Regions from separate parts of the Rhizobium sp. BT03 genome, predicted to be linked through region 1. Evidence: predicted binding sites of a transcription regulator. Region 1 holds the regulator's gene; each other region holds the start of a gene.
The links. The regulator LexA, encoded in region 1, represses DNA repair genes until DNA is damaged. The targets are predictions, from matches to a motif close to TGTTCNNNNTGTGTTCNG.
Positions count from the first base shown of each region.

Region 2: uvrA (excinuclease ABC subunit UvrA) is a predicted target of LexA. The motif match lies at 2,353-2,370, and genes of this name have one in related genera.
Region 3: QMO80_RS08510 (glycosyl transferase) is a predicted target of LexA. The motif match lies at 2,615-2,632, and genes of this name have one in related genera.
Region 4: QMO80_RS12825 (fibrinogen-binding protein) is a predicted target of LexA. The motif match lies at 2,507-2,524, and genes of this name have one in related genera.

Region 1 covers NZ_CP125640.1:634,987-639,876, reverse strand. The annotation lists gene QMO80_RS03090 (ComEC/Rec2 family competence protein) at 1-1,808, shown strand, start outside; gene lexA (transcriptional repressor LexA) at 1,789-2,508, opposite strand; gene QMO80_RS03080 (VOC family protein) at 2,705-3,598, shown strand; gene kdsA (3-deoxy-8-phosphooctulonate synthase) at 3,598-4,443, shown strand; gene eno (phosphopyruvate hydratase) at 4,585-4,890, shown strand, end outside.
Region 2 covers NZ_CP125640.1:489,604-494,493, forward strand. The annotation lists gene gyrA (DNA gyrase subunit A) at 1-21, opposite strand, end outside; gene QMO80_RS02365 (MarC family protein) at 271-918, shown strand; gene QMO80_RS02370 (hypothetical protein) at 1,005-1,547, opposite strand; gene QMO80_RS02375 (single-stranded DNA-binding protein) at 1,700-2,209, opposite strand; gene uvrA (excinuclease ABC subunit UvrA) at 2,493-4,890, shown strand, end outside.
Region 3 covers NZ_CP125640.1:1,716,944-1,721,833, forward strand. The annotation lists gene QMO80_RS08495 (4-(cytidine 5'-diphospho)-2-C-methyl-D-erythritol kinase) at 1-631, shown strand, start outside; gene moaB (molybdenum cofactor biosynthesis protein B) at 631-1,182, shown strand; gene QMO80_RS08505 (hypothetical protein) at 1,308-1,643, opposite strand; gene QMO80_RS08510 (glycosyl transferase) at 2,043-2,561, opposite strand; gene QMO80_RS08515 (PA0069 family radical SAM protein) at 2,700-3,857, shown strand; gene QMO80_RS08520 (ribonuclease HII) at 4,103-4,792, shown strand.
Region 4 covers NZ_CP125640.1:2,595,617-2,600,506, forward strand. The annotation lists gene QMO80_RS12810 (UDP-glucuronic acid decarboxylase family protein) at 1-150, opposite strand, end outside; gene QMO80_RS12815 (hypothetical protein) at 539-859, shown strand; gene QMO80_RS12820 (response regulator transcription factor) at 919-1,701, opposite strand; gene QMO80_RS12825 (fibrinogen-binding protein) at 2,536-3,513, shown strand; gene QMO80_RS12830 (hypothetical protein) at 3,658-4,890, shown strand, end outside.

The DNA of each region.
Region 1 (4,890 bases):
CCGGCAGGGCACGGCTGACGCCGCCGTCAGGCCCCGCACTTCCCGAACTCAACGACTTCTCCTTCAGCGCCTATTTCGACGGCATCGGCGCCAACGGCCTCTTCTACGGCGCTCCGGAGAAGGATTTGGAGGCGGGTCCGCAAGCGGCAAGATCGACGTCGGACGCTCTGCTCGAATGGCTCTACCGGCTGCGCAGCAGCATCGGCGACCGCATACGGTCGATCCTGCCCGGCGACACCGGCGCCTTTGCCGCCGCGCTGGTGACCGACGAGCGGCGCGCCATCTCGAATGCGACGACGGAGGCGCTGCGCCAGTCGGGCCTTGCCCATATCGTCGCGATCTCGGGTCTCAACATGGCGCTGTCGGCCGGCATTTTCTTCGTCGGCTTTCGCATGCTGCTCAGCCTCTTTCCTGTTGTCGCTCAGGCCTATCCGACGAAGAAGATCGCAGCCGCTGGCGCGCTCATCGCCGTCACCGCCTACTTTCTGATCTCCGGCTTCGGGGTCTCGGCCGAACGCGCCTTCATCATGATGGCCATCATGCTGATCGCCGTCTTCTTCGATCGGCCGTCGATCAGCCTGCGCAATGTCGTTCTCTCGGCGCTTGTTATCATCGCCATTTCACCCTCCGAAGTCTTGGGCCCGAGCTTCCAGATGTCCTTTGCCGCGACATTGGCACTGGTATCGGGCTATCAGCTGTGGAAGGATCGGCGCGTCCGCGAAAACGCCTTGCTCAAGCTGCCGATCTTCCGCCCGGTCGTGGCCGTCGCCGGTTTCTTCGGCGGCGTCCTGCTGACCTCGCTGATCGGCGGTTTTTCCACGGCGCTGTTTTCGATCGAGCATTTTCATCGGCTGACCGCTTACGGCCTGCCGGCAAACCTCGCGACGATGCCGATCATCTCCTTCATCGTCATGCCGGCCGGGCTGCTGGCGATGTTGCTGATGCCGTTCGGTCTGGACGCTCCGCTCTGGGAGGTGGTCGGCTTCGGTCTCGACCTGGTGATCGCTGTCGCCAAGACGGTGTCCGGCTGGGGCGGTGATATCGGCGTCGGCCGTCTGCCCGCCTGGTATTTCGCCGTCGCCGTGGCAGGCTTCCTGTTGCTGACGCTGCTGCGCACCCGGCTGCGCCATGCCGGCACATCGATCCTCGCCGTCTCGACGCTCATCCTGCTGGTTCTCCCGGCCCCTCGACCGCCGGATCTGGTGATTTCCGAGGATGGCAGCCTGGTCGCGCTGGTTGCAGTGGCGGCAATGGCTTCCAACCGTGAAAACCCGCCGGATTTCATCTTCGACCAATGGCAGAGAGCGCTGGTCCTGCCGACGCATCACCCGCCGAAAATGCTGGACGGCCCCGCTATTCCTCCGGAGGGAGAAGACCGCCGCGTCAGGCTTTCCCGCGATCAGCAAAACGAAGCGAGGACGGCGATGCGGGCGGCCGCCGCGGGCGGTGAAGCAAACCGCTTTTCCTGCGTCAAGAAGGCCTGGTGTACATCGAGGCTTGGCAATGGCCGCGTCATAACGGTCATCGACAATGCCGCCTATCTCGGTTCGGCCTGCGACGCGGCGGATATTGTCGTGACGTCTGTTCGCCTGCGGTTCAACGGCTGCCGCTCAGGCGCGACGCTCTTCACCGGTGAGACGCTGCGCAGGTCCGGTTCCGTCGAATTGCGCTTCGCGGACGCCGGCCTGGAGGTCGCAACCGCATTCGAGAGCCTGTCGCGGCCGTGGATGCGCCATCGTGCCTATGACTGGCGCAGCAACAGTTTTGCCGAAACCGGCCCGTCCAGCGTCAATGATAGCGGCGAATGAGGCCGACGAGCTTGCCCTGCACCTTGACGCGGTCCGGTCCGAAGATCCGGGTCTCGTAAGCCGGGTTGGCCGCTTCAAGCGCGATCGAGGCGCCCTTGCGGCGGAAGCGTTTCAGCGTCGCTTCCTCGTCGTCGACGAGGGCAACGACGATATCGCCGGGACTTGCTGTGCTGCCGTTGCGGATGATCACCGTGTCGCCGTCGAAGATGCCGGCGTCGATCATCGAATCGCCCTTGACCTCCAGCGCGTAATGTTCACCGGAGCCGAGCATGTCTGAGGGAACGACGATGTCGTGGGTGTTGTTCTGGATCGCCGAGATCGGAACGCCCGCAGCGATTCGGCCCATGACCGGCACCGAGACCGAGTTGCCGTTGTCGGCGGCGGGTTTGACCGGTGCGGGGGCGGCGACCGGCTGGGGCTTGCCGAGGCTGCCCTCGATGACGCTCGGCGAAAAGCCGCGCCGGGGCTGGATGCTGGGGCTGTAAGCTTCGGGAAGCTTGATGACCTCGAGCGCCCGGGCGCGGTTCGGTAGGCGGCGAATGAAGCCGCGTTCCTCAAGCGCCGTGATCAGGCGATGAATGCCGGATTTCGAGGCCAGATCCAGGGCATCCTTCATCTCGTCGAAAGACGGTGGAACGCCGGATTCCTTCATGCGCTCATGAATGAAAAGGAGAAGCTCCTGTTGTTTGCGCGTGAGCATCGGCGTGTGACCCCTGATTGAAACAAATCCAGAACAGACACTATATGTTCCATATGTGTTCCGCAAGTGGCTAAATTTCCGTAAAACTTGCCGCCAACTCGTTGAGATTTTTATTTTCATTCGCCGGATTGGCGCCATGTCTTGCATTGAGGATAGCGCCGTCGCACATCTCTTCGCGATTGCAGAAGGGGATATCATGAACACGCATGCCGCCAAACCGCACCCGCTCGATCATGTCGTGCTGCCGGTCGTCAATATCGATCTGGCGCGCGAAAGGCTCGGCAAGCTCGGCTTCACCGTTGCCGCCGACGCCCGCCATCCCTTCGGAACGGAGAATGCCTGCGTCTTCTTTGCCGACAAGACCTATCTGGAGCCGCTCGGTATCGCGAGCGTCGAGGAGAGCGAGGCATCGGCGCGGCAAGGCAATGTCTTCACCGCCCGCAACCGCGCTTTCCGCTTCCGCTGCGGCGATGAGGGGCTTTCGGCGGTGGTTTTCGGCACTGAAGATGCCGGCATCGACCATCAAAGCTTCATTTCAGGCGGATCGAGCGCCGGCGAGATGCTGGAGTTCAGCCGGCCGATGAAAATGCCGGATGGTTCTGAAAGCGTCGGCAGCTTCAAACTGGCCTTTGCGGGCGATCTGCGGGCACCCGATTTCTTTCTCTTCACCTGCCAGCGCATCAATCCATTGCCGGCCGACCGCGGCGCGCTGGAGACACACGCCAATGGCGTGACCGGCATTGCCGAGATCGCGCTCAGCGCGCCCGATGCCGCCGCCTTCGCCGGCTTCGTCAGCCTTGCCATGGCGCAATCGGCCGTCGAGAAAACCGGTTTCGGGGTCAATATCGCGGCGCCGAATGCGAAAATCAGCCTGATGACATCGGAAGGACTGGAGGCCTATTTCGAGGCCGCCGTCTCATCCGCCGATCGCGGTCTGCGCGGCCGGGCGATCCTCTTCACTGTTGCCGATCTTGCCGTGACAGAAGCGCATTTGGCTGCTAACGGAGTGACATACACGCGCAAGAACAACCGCATTTTGGTGAAGCCGGCGCCCGGGCAAGGCACGCTTTTCGCCTTCGAGGAAAGATGATGAGCACTGATACGAATTCGGAAGTCAGGATCGGCGAGGGCGCAGGCCAGGTCACCTTTTCCAATAGCGGCCGCCTGTCGCTGATTGCCGGCCCTTGCCAGATGGAGAGCCGCGACCATGCCTTCATGGTTGCCGGCACGCTGAAAGAGCTCTGTGCCAAGCTCGGAATCGGCCTCGTCTACAAGAGTTCCTTCGACAAGGCGAACCGCACCTCGCTCTCGGCCGAGCGCGGCATCGGGCTTGAAAAGGGCATGGAAGTCTTCGCCGACCTGAAGAAGGAGTTCGGCTTTCCCGTCCTGACCGACGTTCACACGGCCGAGCAATGCGCCGAAGTGGCAAAGGTGGTCGATGTCCTGCAGATCCCGGCCTTCCTCTGCCGCCAGACCGACCTTCTGATCGCCGCCGCCGAGACCGGCCGCGCCGTCAATGTCAAGAAAGGCCAGTTTCTTGCTCCTTGGGACATGAAGAACGTGCTGAAGAAGCTCAACGCCAGCGGCAACCCGAACGTGCTGCTCTGCGAACGCGGCGCCTCCTTCGGCTACAATACTTTGGTTTCCGACATGCGCTCACTGCCGATCATGGCATCGATGGGCGCGCCCGTCGTCTTCGATGCGACCCATTCCGTGGCGCAGCCGGGCGGGCAGGGCGATTCCTCCGGCGGTCAGCGGGAATTCGTGGAAACGCTGGCGCGCGCAGCGGTGGCGACCGGTATTGCCGGCGTTTTCGTCGAAACCCACCAGGACCCCGACAACGCACCGTCCGACGGCCCGAACATGGTCTATCTCAAGGACATGCCGCGGCTTCTGGAAAAGCTGCTGGCCTTCGACGCCGTCGCCAAGGGCTGACAGTCAAAAGCCTGACATGTTCGTGCTATAGCGACGATCGGACATGCAGGTCGAGGGTGCCGCAATGCGCCATTGTAATTTGCACGCCTTCGATTATGACAGGCTTCGAACGATTGATCACCCACCGAGCAGGAAGAACCCATGACTGCAATCACCGATATCATCGCCCGCGAGATTCTCGATAGCCGTGGCAATCCCACCGTCGAAGTCGATGTCTATCTCGAAGACGGCAGCATGGGCCGCGCGGCCGTTCCCTCGGGCGCCTCGACCGGCGCGCATGAGGCGGTCGAGCTACGCGACGGCGGCAAGCGCTACCTTGGCAAGGGCGTGCAAAAGGCGGTCGATGCGGCCAATACCGAGATTTTCGACGCGATCGGCGGCATCGACGCCGAAAACCAGATCCAGATCGACAACATCATGATCGAGCTGGACGGCACGCCGAACAAG
Region 2 (4,890 bases), 150 kb from region 1:
GGGGGGTGTTTGCTCAGTCAAAACAGATCACGATCTCTTCTAGAATCACTTGAAGATTTATAGCGGAAAGCCTGTTCCCGCGCCAATTTCACGGGGCGTTTTGAACAGGCTTTTGCGGCTTAAAGAGGGTAAAACATGCAAGTCGCGCGGCCTGACCTGGAGAAATCCGCCTCAGGCCGTCGCGGGGTATTTGCCAAATCGGAATACCCGCTTCACAATTATAAAACCACGCATAAAAACCACGCGACTATATGGGGTTCCGGAGAGACGATGGCAAGCGCCGACCTATTGATCAACGCCTTCACGACGCTGCTCGTCACCATCGATCCGCCGGGGCTGGCCCCGATCTTCCTGGGGCTGACGACGGGCATGAGCCGCGCCCAGCGCACGCAGGTCGCGCTGCGCGGCTCGACCATCGCCTTCATCATCCTCGCCGTCTTCGCGCTGTTCGGGGCCGGCGTGCTCAGCGTGCTCGGCATTTCGATCGGCGCCTTCCGGATCGCCGGCGGCCTGCTGCTCTTCTGGATCGCCTTCGAGATGGTGTTCGAGCGGCGCCAGGAACGCAAGGAGAAGGCGAGCGAGGCTGCCGTCACCAAGGATCATATCGAGAATATCGCCGTCTTCCCCCTCGCTTTGCCGCTGATCGCCGGTCCCGGTGCGATCTCGGCGACGATCCTGCTTGCCGGCACGCTGCCGACCTCGGTCGAAAAAGCCCAGCTGATCGCCGTCATCGCCGCCAATCTGCTGCTGACCTTCCTGATGCTGCTGATTGCCGAAAGGCTCGACCGTTTCCTCGGCGTTACCGGCCGAGCGATCCTGACACGGCTCCTCGGCGTCATCCTCGCCGCCCTAGCGGTGCAATTCGTCGTCGACGGCGCGAAAGCGGCGCTCAATCTGATCAGTGCGACGCCGCATTGATGGATCCCGCCGCGAGCGTGCGGCGGCTTGCGATAACGAGATGCGGAAACAGCGTGGCAATCGAAGCTGAAAGATAGCGACACACTTTAGGCAGCCAGAAGTGCGACCGCCTTCTCGGGCGTTTCAGGAGCCTGCGTCATCGTCAAAGCGCGCAGTATCGCCCTCGTCAACTCGCGAAAAACCTCTATCGACGAATCGATCTCCGAATGGGCCATACGATCAAATGAGAGAATGCCAAAACCGGGGGCACCTTCCCTCAGATCCTCTACTCCCCTGAAAAGGCCCGGCAGGTATTCTGCTGCAAATCCGGCAAGTACTTTGTCGTAACTGGAAGCAAGCGATAGGGGCCAACTCTCGCCATTGGAAGGCTCAACTGGGACGTCCACCCGCAGGCCTTGCTTATCAGTGGACAGATCCAGCCGTGCTGACAGCAGGCCATATAAGGTCATGCCCCCAACCGGCCGAGCTATTTCCACAGCCACGCTTTTCCGGTGGGCGATGCCTTCTCCACCGGCGAAAACTCTGTTCTCCCAAAGATGGGATGCAGTTGATCTGAGCAATGGCGGTGCCTCGTCCAACCAAAGTCGGAGACGTGCACCGGAGGTTTTCTCAAAGGTGTGGCAACTCATGCAGAAATTCCCCAGCGAGCTTTTGCAATGCCGTCCCATCCAGGACTTCAGTTGCAGTGGAAAAAGCCATCGTCGCGACCAAAGAAAAAGAGCATGACGCCGTCCAGGGCATCATGCTCTCAATTCTTACTCAAACCAGGATCGGCAACCGATCAGAACGGGATGTCGTCGTCGAGATCCCGCGAGAAGTTGCCGCCGCCACCGCCGCGGCTTGGCGATGAGGAGGGAGCCGAGGCGCCGTAGTCGTCGCCATAATCATTGTTGCCGCTGCCGCCACGGCCGCCGCCGGAGCTTGCACCGCCGCCTTCACCGCGGCCATCCAGCATGGTCAGCGTCGAACCGAAGCCCTGCAGCACCACTTCCGTCGAGTAGCGGTCCTGGCCCTGCTGATCCTGCCATTTGCGGGTCTGCAGCTGGCCTTCGATATAGAGCTTGGCGCCCTTCTTCACATATTGCTCGACGACCTTGCACAGGCCCTCGTTGAAGACGACGACGGTATGCCATTCGGTCTTCTCGCGGCGCTCGCCGGAATTGCGGTCGCGCCAGGTCTCCGAGGTCGCGATGCGGAGATTGGCGATCGGCCGGCCATCCTGAGTGCGGCGGATTTCCGGGTCCGCACCGACGTTTCCAATCAGAATTACCTTGTTTACGCTACCAGCCATGCTTCTCACCCTGCCTGCCGCCCTGCCCGGCGGCGTTAATCGATCAGCGCACCTTAAACCATCGCGGACCGCCGATGCGCGTAAACGGTCGTTCATCCACATGTTTATCCCATTAGAACGCCGCATGGGTTCATCAGGAATTTTGTTCTTTATTTGTTCTAAATTATCCGTATGATCCTGTCAACAGAATCGAAAACCTTGAGCCTTCCCGGATATTCAGCCTCGACTCGCCCGCCGGCATCACTAAATAAGGGCTGTTATCCAGAAAACCAAAGCAGAGACGATGAGCGAACTGAAGACGATCTCCATCCGCGGCGCGCGCGAGCACAATCTGAAGAGCATCGATCTCGATCTGCCGCGCAACAAGCTGATCGTCATGACCGGTCTTTCGGGCTCCGGCAAGTCCTCGCTTGCCTTCGACACGATCTATGCCGAGGGCCAGCGCCGTTATGTCGAGAGCCTGTCGGCCTATGCCCGGCAGTTCCTCGAAATGATGCAGAAGCCCGACGTCGACCAGATCGACGGGCTGTCACCGGCGATTTCGATCGAGCAGAAGACTACCTCGCGCAACCCGCGCTCGACGGTCGGCACCGTCACCGAGATCTACGACTATATGCGCCTGCTCTTTGCCCGCGTCGGCGTTCCCTATTCGCCGGCGACCGGCCTGCCGATCGAGAGCCAGACCGTCAGCCAGATGGTCGACCGCATCCTCGATTTCGGCGAAGGCACCCGTCTTTATATTCTCGCGCCGCTCGTGCGCGGGCGCAAGGGCGAATACAAAAAGGAACTGGCGGAGCTGATGAAGAAGGGCTTCCAGCGCGTCAAGGTCGACGGCCAGTTCTACGAGATCGCCGAGGCGCCGGTGCTCGACAAGAAATACAAGCACGATATCGACGTGGTGGTCGACCGCATCGTCGTGCGCTCGGATGTCTCGGCGCGCCTCGCCGACAGCCTGGAAACCTGCCTCAAGCTCGCCGACGGGCTGGCGGTTGCCGAATTCGCCGACAAGCCGCTGCCGCCGGAAGAGACCTCGGCCGGCGGCTCGGCCAACAAGTCGCTGAACGAGACGCATGAGCGCGTGCTGTTTTCGGAGAAATTCGCCTGCCCGGTCTCCGGTTTCACCATTCCCGAGATCGAGCCCCGGCTGTTCTCCTTTAACAACCCCTTCGGCGCCTGCCCGACCTGCGACGGCCTCGGCGCCCAGCAGAAAATCGATCCGGATCTGATCGTGCCGGAGCCCGAACGGACGCTGCGCGACGGCGCGATCGCCCCCTGGGCCAAGTCGACTTCGCCCTACTACAACCAGACGCTTGAGGCGCTCGGCAAACATTACGGCTTCAAGCTCGGCACCCGCTGGAACGATCTTTCCCACGAGGCCAAGGACGTCATCCTCAACGGCACCGACGACAAGATCGAATTCCATTACGCCGACGGCGCCCGCTCCTATACGACGCAGAAGAATTTCGAAGGCATCATCACCAATCTCGAGCGCCGCTGGAAGGAAACCGATTCCGCCTGGGCGCGCGAGGACATCGAGCGCTTCATGTCGGCAGCCCCCTGCCCGTCCTGCAACGGCTTCCGCCTGAAGCCGGAGGCCTTAGCGGTGAAGATAAGCACGCTGCATATCGGTGAAGTCACCGGCATGTCGATCCGCGTCGCCCGTGACTGGTTCGAGACTCTGCCGGCAAGCTTCAATGCCAAGCAGAACGAGATCGCCGTGCGCATCCTCAAGGAAATCCGCGACCGGCTGCGCTTCCTCAACGATGTCGGCCTGGAATATCTCAGCCTGTCGCGCAACTCCGGCACGCTGTCGGGCGGCGAAAGCCAGCGCATCCGGCTGGCCTCGCAGATCGGTTCGGGCCTGACCGGCGTGCTCTACGTGCTCGACGAACCGTCGATCGGCCTGCATCAGCGCGACAATGCCCGGCTGCTCGACACGCTGAAACACCTGCGCGACATCGGCAACACGGTCATCGTCGTCGAACATGACGAGGATGCGATCCTGACGGCCGACGACGTGGTCGATATCGGCCCGGCCGCCGGCATTCACGGCGGCCAGGTCATCGCCCACGGCACGCCGCAGGACATCATGGACAATCCGAAGTCGCTGACCGGCAAATATCTGTCGGGCGAACTCGGCGTTCCCATTCCCGACGAGCGCCGCAAGCAGAAGAAGGGCCGCGAGATCAAAGTGGTCGGCGCGCGCGGCAATAATCTGAAGAACGTCACGGCGGCAATCCCACTCGGCGTGTTCACGGCGGTGACCGGCGTTTCCGGCGGCGGAAAATCCACCTTCCTGATCGAGACGCTGTATAAATCGGCGGCGCGGCGCGTCATGGGCGCGCGCGAAAACCCGGCCGATCACGACCGCATCGACGGCTTCGAGCATATCGACAAGGTGATCGACATCGACCAGTCGCCGATCGGCCGCACGCCGCGCTCGAACCCGGCGACCTATACCGGCGCCTTCACGCCGATCCGCGACTGGTTCGCCGGCCTGCCGGAAGCCAAGGCCCGCGGCTACCAGCCGGGCCGCTTCTCCTTCAACGTCAAGGGCGGACGCTGCGAAGCCTGCCAGGGCGACGGCGTCATCAAGATCGAGATGCACTTCCTGCCGGATGTCTACGTCACCTGCGACGTTTGCCACGGCAAGCGCTATAACAGGGAGACGCTCGACGTCA
Region 3 (4,890 bases), 1.1 Mb from region 1:
ACTCGGCGCCCTCGCCTTCCCTGTCCATATCCACCTGGAAAAGAACCTGCCTGTTGCCTCCGGCATCGGCGGCGGCTCGGCCGATGCGGCCGCAACGTTGCGCGGGCTGATGCGGCTGTGGGGCATGACCCTGCCGGTGGAGACGCTTGCCGGCCTGGCGCTGAAGCTCGGCGCCGATGTGCCGATGTGTTTTGAAAGCCGGCCGCTGGTCGCCCGCGGCATCGGCGAACAGATCGAAGCCGTGCCTGGTCTGCCGGCCTTTGCCATGGTGCTCGCCAATCCGCTGAAGGGCGTTTCGACGCCCGAGGTCTTCCGCCGGCTGGCGGCAAAGAACAATCCGGCTCTGAGCCTCGCTCCGGCTCTTGCCGGCAGTGCCGACTGGCTTGACGTGATTGCTGCTGCCCGCAACGACCTGGAGCCGCCGGCGCGCGAAATCCTGCCGGAGATTTCGGAGATCGCGGCGATACTGCAGGCGCGCGGCGCCCTGCTCACCCGCATGTCCGGCTCCGGCGCCACCTGTTTCGGCATCTTTGCCACCATGGCGGCGGCGCAAGAGGCGGCGGCCGCTCTTCACGGCGAGCGGCCCGGCTGGTATGTCCAGGCGACGGAAACCGTTTCGGGAGGCAGGTGATGGCAGGTCTGGACGAAAAGCGGCCCTTCATCGCCGTCGGCATTGCGATTCTCACCGTCTCGGATACGCGCACGCAGGAGACGGACAAGTCAGGCGATACGCTGGCGGCACGGATCGCCGAAGCCGGTCACCGGCTGGTCGACCGGGCGATCGTACCTGACGACCGGGACACAATCGCCGCGCAGGTGAAGGCCTGGACCGAACGAGACGACATCGACGTCGTTATCACCACAGGCGGCACCGGCTTTACCGGCCGCGATGTGACGCCCGAGGCGCTGGAACCTTTGTTCGAAAAGCGCATGGACGGCTTTTCCGCCGTTTTCCACCGCATTTCCTATGAGAAGATCGGCACGGCGACGATCCAGTCGCGCGCCACGGCGGGCGTTGCCAACGCCACCTTCATCTTCGCCCTGCCGGGCTCGCCCGGCGCCTGCCGGGATGCCTGGGACGGCATTCTGAAAGGGCAGCTCGATTACCGCAGCGTTCCCTGCAATTTCGTCGAGATCATGCCGCGTCTGGACGAGCACCTGAAACGCGGCGCCAAGACATAAAGCATGTCGCGCAAAAGTGTGCCGCGGTTTTGCTGCAACGACATGCGAGAAAATAAAGAGCTAAAGCGCGGCGAGCGAATCTGAAAGATCGCGACGCGCTTTAGGCTGCTTGCTGCCGGCATTGGCTATGTGGCAAGCCCCGGCAGAGCGGGCATCGTTTCCCAGCTGTCACCCGACAGCAGGATACAGCTGATGCCGTGAACATCCGTGACCACGAGCGTCCAGGTTCCGCTTTCGGCGGCATAGACCTCGAGTACGGCGTTCTGGTTGACCAGTCCGACCGCTGTCAGCTTTTCAGCGAAGTTCCTGTCGAGGAAATTGACGACATCGGATCGGCCTGCGCAACTGAGCATCGTCTGAGATGCTGCCGAATGCGGATGCGCGATCACCAATGTCGGCAATATGACGGCCAGCAGGCCGTAGACCATATTGCGTACGCCGTAGATCCTACCGCGTGGCATGACGCACCTCCTTTCGCCGGGCCCCCGGCAGAAGAGGAGATTGTCGCCGACCTGTTCTGCCGTCCACCGGCACCCATGGCGATCCGATACGAAGCGAGGCGCTTCGGCGGCGCCATGGGCGAATTATAGCGCGAAATCCTATTGGGCGCCATCTTTGTGCGATGGAGACCGGCGACTCACATCTTGGAGAAAACCCCTCCCCAACCCCTCCCCACAAGGGGGAGGGACTAAGCTGTGGTGTCCGGCAGCGATGAAAAGGCGAGGTCTTGCTGGGCTGCTGCCGTTCGACAGACGGTTACGGGAAGCGGTGCGGCAGGTAGCCCCTCCCCCTTTGTGGCGAGGGGTTGGGGAGGGGTTTTTGGGCGGTGGAAACCGGCCAGCCGTGGGATGGCCGAGACCTTACCGCGCCGCGCGCGCCACCCAGGAGGGAATCAGTTCGCTGGCGAGCTTGCGCGGCTTCTGGCCCTTGGCGAATTCGGTAAGAGCCATGCCGCTTCTGGCAGTGGCCAGCGCCTGGTTCTTCGGCATCAGCAGACCGAGCTCCAGCGGCGGCACGGCGCGGCCGACGCGCTTGAGAAACGGGCGCCGGTAGCCGCGCGAGGCGGTGAAGCGGGCCGGCAGCTTGTTCAGTGCGATATATTCGGCGATCTCGTCGATCCAGCCGGCCTGAGGCCGGGCGCCCGGCTCGACGAAGAGCAGCCATTCGCCGCGGGCGGAGCGGACGATGTCCTTGATATCCCATTGCGAATGAAAGCGGCAGCCGGCGGCGTCGGCGACCCGCGAGGTGCCGTCGCGCGAGCCGTGATCGAGCACGATCACATCGCTGACGAGTCCCTCCACGGCACCTGCCACCAATACCGACAACGTCTGGGCCAGCTCAGTTTCCTGATCCCGGCATTCGAGAATAACCGTCAACATTGCTCATTCATAATGCGCCGCACAAATTTTTGCCAGCGGCGTTTTCCGCATTTTGTTCTTGCATTGTTCTTGTTTTGCGGATAGGAATTTAATCATCAAAACGGGCGGAAGCGATGGCTTTTGCCGCGGGAGAATCCGATGAGAGAGCAGTCCCTGGCAGGGCAGGCCGCATTCGCGCCTGCCAATACGGCAGATATTGCCGATGCGATGATCGTGTCTTCAGGACTGAGGATCGAGGTCGACCGGCGCCGCGGGCGTGGGGCGGGACTGAACCCGACGGGACGGTTCGAGGCGCTGCAGCGCGAGACCTTCGACGATGGCTGGCAGACGCTGGAAGAGCTTCCGCCGTTCAAGACCGACGTGCAGATCGAGAAGCCGCGCACCGCCATCACCCGCAACGAATCGCCGGACATTGGCTTCGACCGCTCGATCAACCCGTATCGCGGCTGCGAGCATGGCTGCATCTATTGCTTCGCCCGGCCGACGCACGCCTATATGGGGCTTTCGGCGGGGCTCGATTTCGAGACGAAGCTGTTTGCCAAGCCGGATGCGGCAAAGCTGCTGGAGCGTGAGCTTGCCAAGCCGGGCTACAAGGTGCGGGCGATCGCGATCGGCACCAATACCGACCCCTATCAGCCGGTCGAGAAGGAGTGGCGCATCATGCGCGGCATTCTCGAAGTGTTGAACAAGGCGAACCATCCGGTCTCGATCGTCACCAAGTCGGCGATGATCCTGAGGGATCTCGACATTCTGCAGGAGATGGCGGCGAAGAACCTGGTGCGCGTCGGCATCTCCGTGACCACGCTCGACCGCAAGCTTGCCCGGACGATGGAGCCGCGCGCCGCCACGCCGCCGCGGCGGCTGGAGACCATTCACACGCTGTCGGAAGCAGGCATCCAGACGGCTGTGATGGCCGCACCGCTGATCCCGGCGCTGAACGATCACGAGCTGGAGCGCATCCTCGAATCGGCCAAGGCTGCCGGCGCGGCCGAGGCGAGCTATGTCATCCTGAGGCTGCCGCTCGAGGTCAGCCCGCTCTTCCGCGACTGGCTGCTGCAGCATTATCCCGATCGCTACCGGCATGTGATGTCGCTGGTGCGCTCGATGCGCGGCGGCAAGGATTACGATGCCGAATTCGGCAAGCGCATGAAGGGCGCCGGTCCCTATGCCTGGCAGATCGCCCGCCGTTTCGAAATGGCTGCAAGACGTTTCGGCCTGACGCGACGCGGCATGCCGCTGCGCGACGATCTGTTCGTGCCACCGGATGGCAGCGGCGTGCAGCTGTCACTGCTCTAGACTTTGTTTTTACGCAATTCTTGGCAAAAGCGCTTCGCGCTTTGCCTGGGGAAAACCGCGGCGCACTTTTCCTGGAATTGCTTGAAGCTTGCGCATCGGCCCATCGAAAAACCGCCCTGTTTTCGAGCTCCGAGCGCAATTCCCGCGGATGGCATTGACCGCCACCATCCGCCGGACCCGGTCCCCGAGCGCCGCCCTGATCGGGGACTTGCGGGCAATCGGGTTGGCGTGCGAGGTTCAGCCGCATGAGACCTCGCACGCCACCCGATTCTCCCCAGCTTTTCCAAGCGGTTCCCCTGGTGCCGGACTTCCGGCTGGAGCTCAAAGCCCGCAAAGCCGGCCACTGGCCGGTCGCCGGCGCCGACGAGGCGGGCCGCGGGCCGCTGGCAGGGCCTGTTGTCGCCGCCGCTGTCATCCTTGATCCGAAGCGCATCCCGGAGGGTCTGAACGACTCCAAGCAGCTTTCGGCGCAACGGCGCGAGGAACTGTTCGTGCAGATCCTGGCGACCGCCACGGTCTCCATCGCCTCCTCCAGCTCGACGCGGATCGACGAGACGGATATCCGCAAGGCAAGCCTCGACGCCATGCGCCGCGCCATCTGCAGCCTCGCCGTTCCGGCAAACTACGTGCTGACCGACGGGCTCGACGTGCCGCCCGGCCTCGATTGCCCCGGACAGGCGGTGGTCAAGGGCGACGCCCGCTCGGTCTCGATCGCCGCCGCCTCGATCGTCGCCAAGGTGACGCGCGACCGGATGATGGCGCGGGCGCATCATGTCTTTCCGGATTACGGCTTTGCCGCCCATGTCGGCTACGGCACGGCGCAACACCGCGCCGGCATCGAAAAGCTCGGCCCCTGCTCCCTGCACCGGATGAGTTTTCGGCCGCTGCGCAAGGTCGAGGATGGTCCTGAGATGGACGAGCTAATTTCGGAATAGTGCGCTTTCAGTAGAAAACCGGGCATGCCGAACACAACGGGCTAAAGCGCGTCGCGATCTTTCAGATTCGCTCCTTGCGCTTTAGCTCTTTATTTCCT
Region 4 (4,890 bases), 2.0 Mb from region 1:
GATGACCCGGTGGCCGCGCTGCAGAAGCCTTTCACAGAGATGCGAGCCGAGGAAACCTGCTCCGCCATTCACCAGAGCGGTGCCCATCTCCTTGAGCACCGGCATGCCTGTTACTTCGGAATAACCTTCGTTGGGAACGAAACTACGCATTACAAACTCCTTCCCATGTATTTAGTCTTTTGTTTTAGTTAGGCACTGCACGCCTTCCTTATCTGGCTGGATATTCCTTATGCCGACCATCCAAGCATGAATAACTTTTGAGTTATTCTTCAGATAACTGAATTACTATTAAAATGATAAGGCGATTGCAGCTAAGGTCAACTTTAAAAACTTCGAGTATCCAAAATAATTACGCAACTATTCTTCAATTTAACAAATGATTAATCATTTTCTGTCCATTTTTCCCTCAGAACGAGTGTCCTGACGTCGCTCAAGCTTCACTCAATGAAGTTGATCTAGAAGTAATGGGAGGGTTGGCCGCGCTGAACTGTGCGACCGGTCTTGCATCCGGAAGCGCCATATGCGAGGGGTTTTGGCCATGTTGAAAAAACAAGCTGCAGCGCAGCCGAAAGGCTGGCGTCTATTTCGTTTTGCGATCTTCGCCGGAGGAACGACGCTTCTTGCGATCGGAGCAACGGCGTGCACGATCGTTAACGACGACATAGCCGCCGTCGCCAAAAAGAACGTCGTCGCGGTCGAGGCGCCGCGCGTCGCGAAAGCCTATGCCTATCCGGCCAATCGGCCCGAACGCTCGACTACATCTACGGTTCGCGTCGCCTATCACGGCTCAGCGCCTTATATCTGCTCTCCAAGCGGCTTCGGACAGAAGTCGCGCTGCTTCGCACGTCCGTCGATCTGAAGCAGCAATTCTACCTGCTCCGCGTCCCTGCGCGTCTGAATGGACACGTGGCGGGCGGATCAGTTGCGCCACCGGCCGGACATGTCGTCTTCGCCGGCGGGATGCTCGTTGAAGAAACGGGATGCCGCTTCCGTGCGGTTTCGCACGTTCATCTTCTTATAGATGTTGCGGACGTGAACCTTCACGGTGTTTTCGGAAAGATGCAGCTTGTCGGCGATGATCTTGTTCTGCGTGCCCTTGCATATGAGGTCCAGGATCTGAACCTCGCGCGTGGTCAAAGAGGAGATGCTGTCGCGTCTCAGCTTCAGCGCATTGGTCCGCGCCGCATCGACCGATTTTGTCTGATAGAGCGAAGGCTCCAGCGGGGTGTTCTTGTTGGTGAGGCGATTGAGCAGGGCGGACGGAAAATGCTCGCCGCCCTTCATCAGCAGATCCACCGCGGCCATGAAGACATCGAGCCGCAGGTTGAGCGGCAGGACGCCGTCGATGATCCTTGCCTCCACCAGGCGGCTGACATAGGGTTCGAGCATGTCGATCGCTTCGACGACAAGGCCGACAGAGGTTTCCGGGTGGTTTTCGCGGGCAGCCTGCAGCGCCTCATGAAGCTCCGGCGCAGGTATATGATAGAATAAAACGAGCTTCAGATCGCCGCTATCTTTTTCCAGCATCGGCTTCGTGCTCGTTATGCTTGCGACATCACAGTTCGGAAATTTCTTGGCCAGCGCCTCTACCATGCATTCTGAAAACAGATCCGCCTTGGCGACCACCAGTATAGTATTTCCCGACGAACCTAACTTCCTGCTCTGGTCTGTATTCTCCATTCCTGAGCTTGTCATGAACATATACGCCTCCCCTAGCGTTACACTTTACTCAAACGTGGAGCGATGTCGGGTATTCGATAGTAAGAAATGCCGGCCCCTGATGTCACCGCTTTATTTTTTAGACATTTCTTAATTATGTTAATACGGATTGAGAAGGAAGGAAATGGCCCAAAGTGATTAGTTTTAGTGGGCAAAAAGCGATAAGATACTAAGTTTTGGTTGCATTTTTACTGTCATGGATACTTCAAGGTTATGTTTGCCCTGACTATAGATGAGAGCTGAATGTAATAGTTCAGTACAGATTGTTATATTTTCGACCTGTATGAGATGTCGAATCTGACACAGGCAGCCGCCGCAAGGTGGCCCTCAACCTAGCCGCGAATGCGGGGGATTCCGGATTCCAGAGACACGGCAACGCCACCACACAAAGACGTCCCGACGCTGCAGCGACAGAGGCTAGCCGGACGTGGCAGATCTGCCTTAGCCCGAATTGATATCTATCGGCTCCGCATTTTTTCCAGCAATCTGTGATCGTCGTCCAAGTGGCGACATGGACGATCCAGGTATCGGCGTGTGTTTTTGATACGTGGCATCCATTTCGGGCAATTCAACGACAATAACGCCTGGTTACTCCTTATCCTCTCAGGATGATGAGCTGGATATGTGCGGCCTTGTACTGAGTGCGTACATTCCCAATACCAACGGTTTGATCAACAAATCGCGATGAAGCTGCAGATGACTGGTACCGAATACATCTGCCGATGTTAACCGCATCGGAGCGAGCGCGAGCAAGATCCCATTTGAGATGAGAGGGATTTCGAAAAGCTGCTCCGGTTTTTTTCTGGAGAATCTTTGATGTCCGGCGACTATAATCACGACCCGAAATCATCGGGCGACGAAACCGAAATCACGAAGGTCGGGGCGCTTGCCGACGGCTTTGCCAACAGTGCTGTCAATTCAACCGAAGTCGATGACGGCTCGACCGGTTATGTCGGCGTCGCCAATGGCGACAACCGCGACAATACCGACAACAGCGTCGACGTCGACGTCAAGACCGACATCGACGTGTCTGCCAATAACGGCAACAACCGCGACAACGAATACGACTGGAGCTACAAGTCCGACGACGACACGAGCACCAAGACCACGACGATCACCGACTCCAATAACGACTACGACTGGAGTTATGACAGCAAGTCGTACAGCGACAACGACACCGACACCAAGACGATCACGGACACCGATACGAAAACCGTGACCGACACCGATATCAAGACCATTACCGATACGGACACCAAGACGATCTCCGACAGCAACAACACCGCTGACAGCTTCAACAAGACCGACACCGACTTCGCCGTCATCGAGGACGTCAAGGACTTCGACAACCTCGGCGTTGCCGGCCACGACCTCACCTTCAACCTCGGCGACGACTTCTCCTTCACGCTCGACGTCGACAGCATCCTCAACAATTCGCTGACGGGTGCCGGCAACGACAGCGGCTTCAGCGCCGTCCAGGCGAACCATCTGGCCGACCAGGACAGCGCCTGGAACATCAAGATGGACAACGACGGCGCCCAGAACCACCTGAACGCCAATGCCGGCACCGCCGATAGCGCGGAAGGCATGGAGATGGACGGCAGGGGCTGGGATCTCAAGGCCGGCGACGACGCCAACGGCTCGAGCGCGGCCGATGCTTCGGCGATCCTTGCCAATTCCGGCTTCCACCTCGAGCTCGTTCAGGGCGCGAACCTGCTCAGCAACACGGTGGACTCCAGCGTCATCGGCGGCAATTCCCATGTCTCCGACGTCGGCGAGGATACCGGCACCTGACCCTGACCTCCAAGGACCAAGACGAACTGCACCGGCGCTCGCCGGTGCAGTTCGACTGTTTGAAAACGGTTTGACGACCACTCCATGGCTCCCGGCGGGGCCGCTTCCAAGGCCGATCGTCATTTCGAATGGGAGGGCCGAACCATGCATATCGAGAAGATTTCGGAAATCATCGCGCACTTCATCGGTCTCTTCGAGATGACCACCGAAGAGATGAGGGCGCGCGCCAAATATGCCGAAGGCGCGGGGTCTGGCGAAGATGGACCGGCTCTGCCGGATCAGGACACTTTTACCGCGGCCTTCTCGTCCAATCTGCAGCTCAAGGACTACGATCCCGGTGTCATCTACAACAGCGGCAGCTACGAGATCGAATTCGGTCCGGCGCGCCATTTGGGCCGCGTCTTCGAAGAAAGCCTCGAGAAGCTGGCGGCGATTGCCGCACGCGACATCGCCTTACCGCATTTCGGCGAGGCTACGGATATCGTGCTGTCGGATGAGCCGGAGCTGAATGTCTTTGCCGGGCCTGGGTCGTCGATCAGCCATGTGCTCCAGGTCAACGTCCTTTACGACGACGATTATCTCGACATGTCGGATGGCATCCATGCTCCCCGGGACACGAGTTTCGTGATCGAGCGGCTGGCGGAGTTCAGCACCGCGGCCGAAATCTACACACCTTTTGCAAGCCTCCACCGAACCGATAGCTATGATGGCGCGCTGAAAATCGCCCAGGATATCGAAAACTATATCCAGAATGCCAGGAATAGCGAGGACGGCAAAGGCAGCGAAGATAGCGAAGGCGGCGAGGCAACCTCGCTTGGCGCCGACGCCACGCATGATTTCATCCGCATCGACCCCGAGGTCAACGGCGCCGTCTACATCAACGGCAAGGTCGAGGCCGATATCCCCGTGCTCGATGATTTCCTGCCCGACCGCGGTCTCGCCAAGATCCCGGAAGAGCCCGACGACAGCCATTCATCCGTCGAGCAGACCGACCCGAGCGGCAACAGCCTTGACGTGACGGCCGGTGCGAATGTCGTCATCAACGTCGCCTCGGTGATCAATACCGGCGTCATCGCCTCGGTCACCGCCGTCATGGGCGACTACCACCAGGTCGACGCGGTTTCCCAATCCTTTGTCTACAGCGACGATGATGAGATCGCCTCGGCGCTGCGCTCGTCCGGCTATTCGGCCGAAGAGGCCGGAACAGTCGCCAAGAATATCGCCGTCTTCCAACAAAGCAGCTTCGAAGCATCGAGCCGCGCCGAAACCGACGCGGCCGATCCGACGTTCCCGACCAGCTGGCGCGTCAGTGTCATCGACGGCGACGTCTCCTTCGTACAATGGGTCGAGCAGTATCACTTCATCAGCGACAACGAC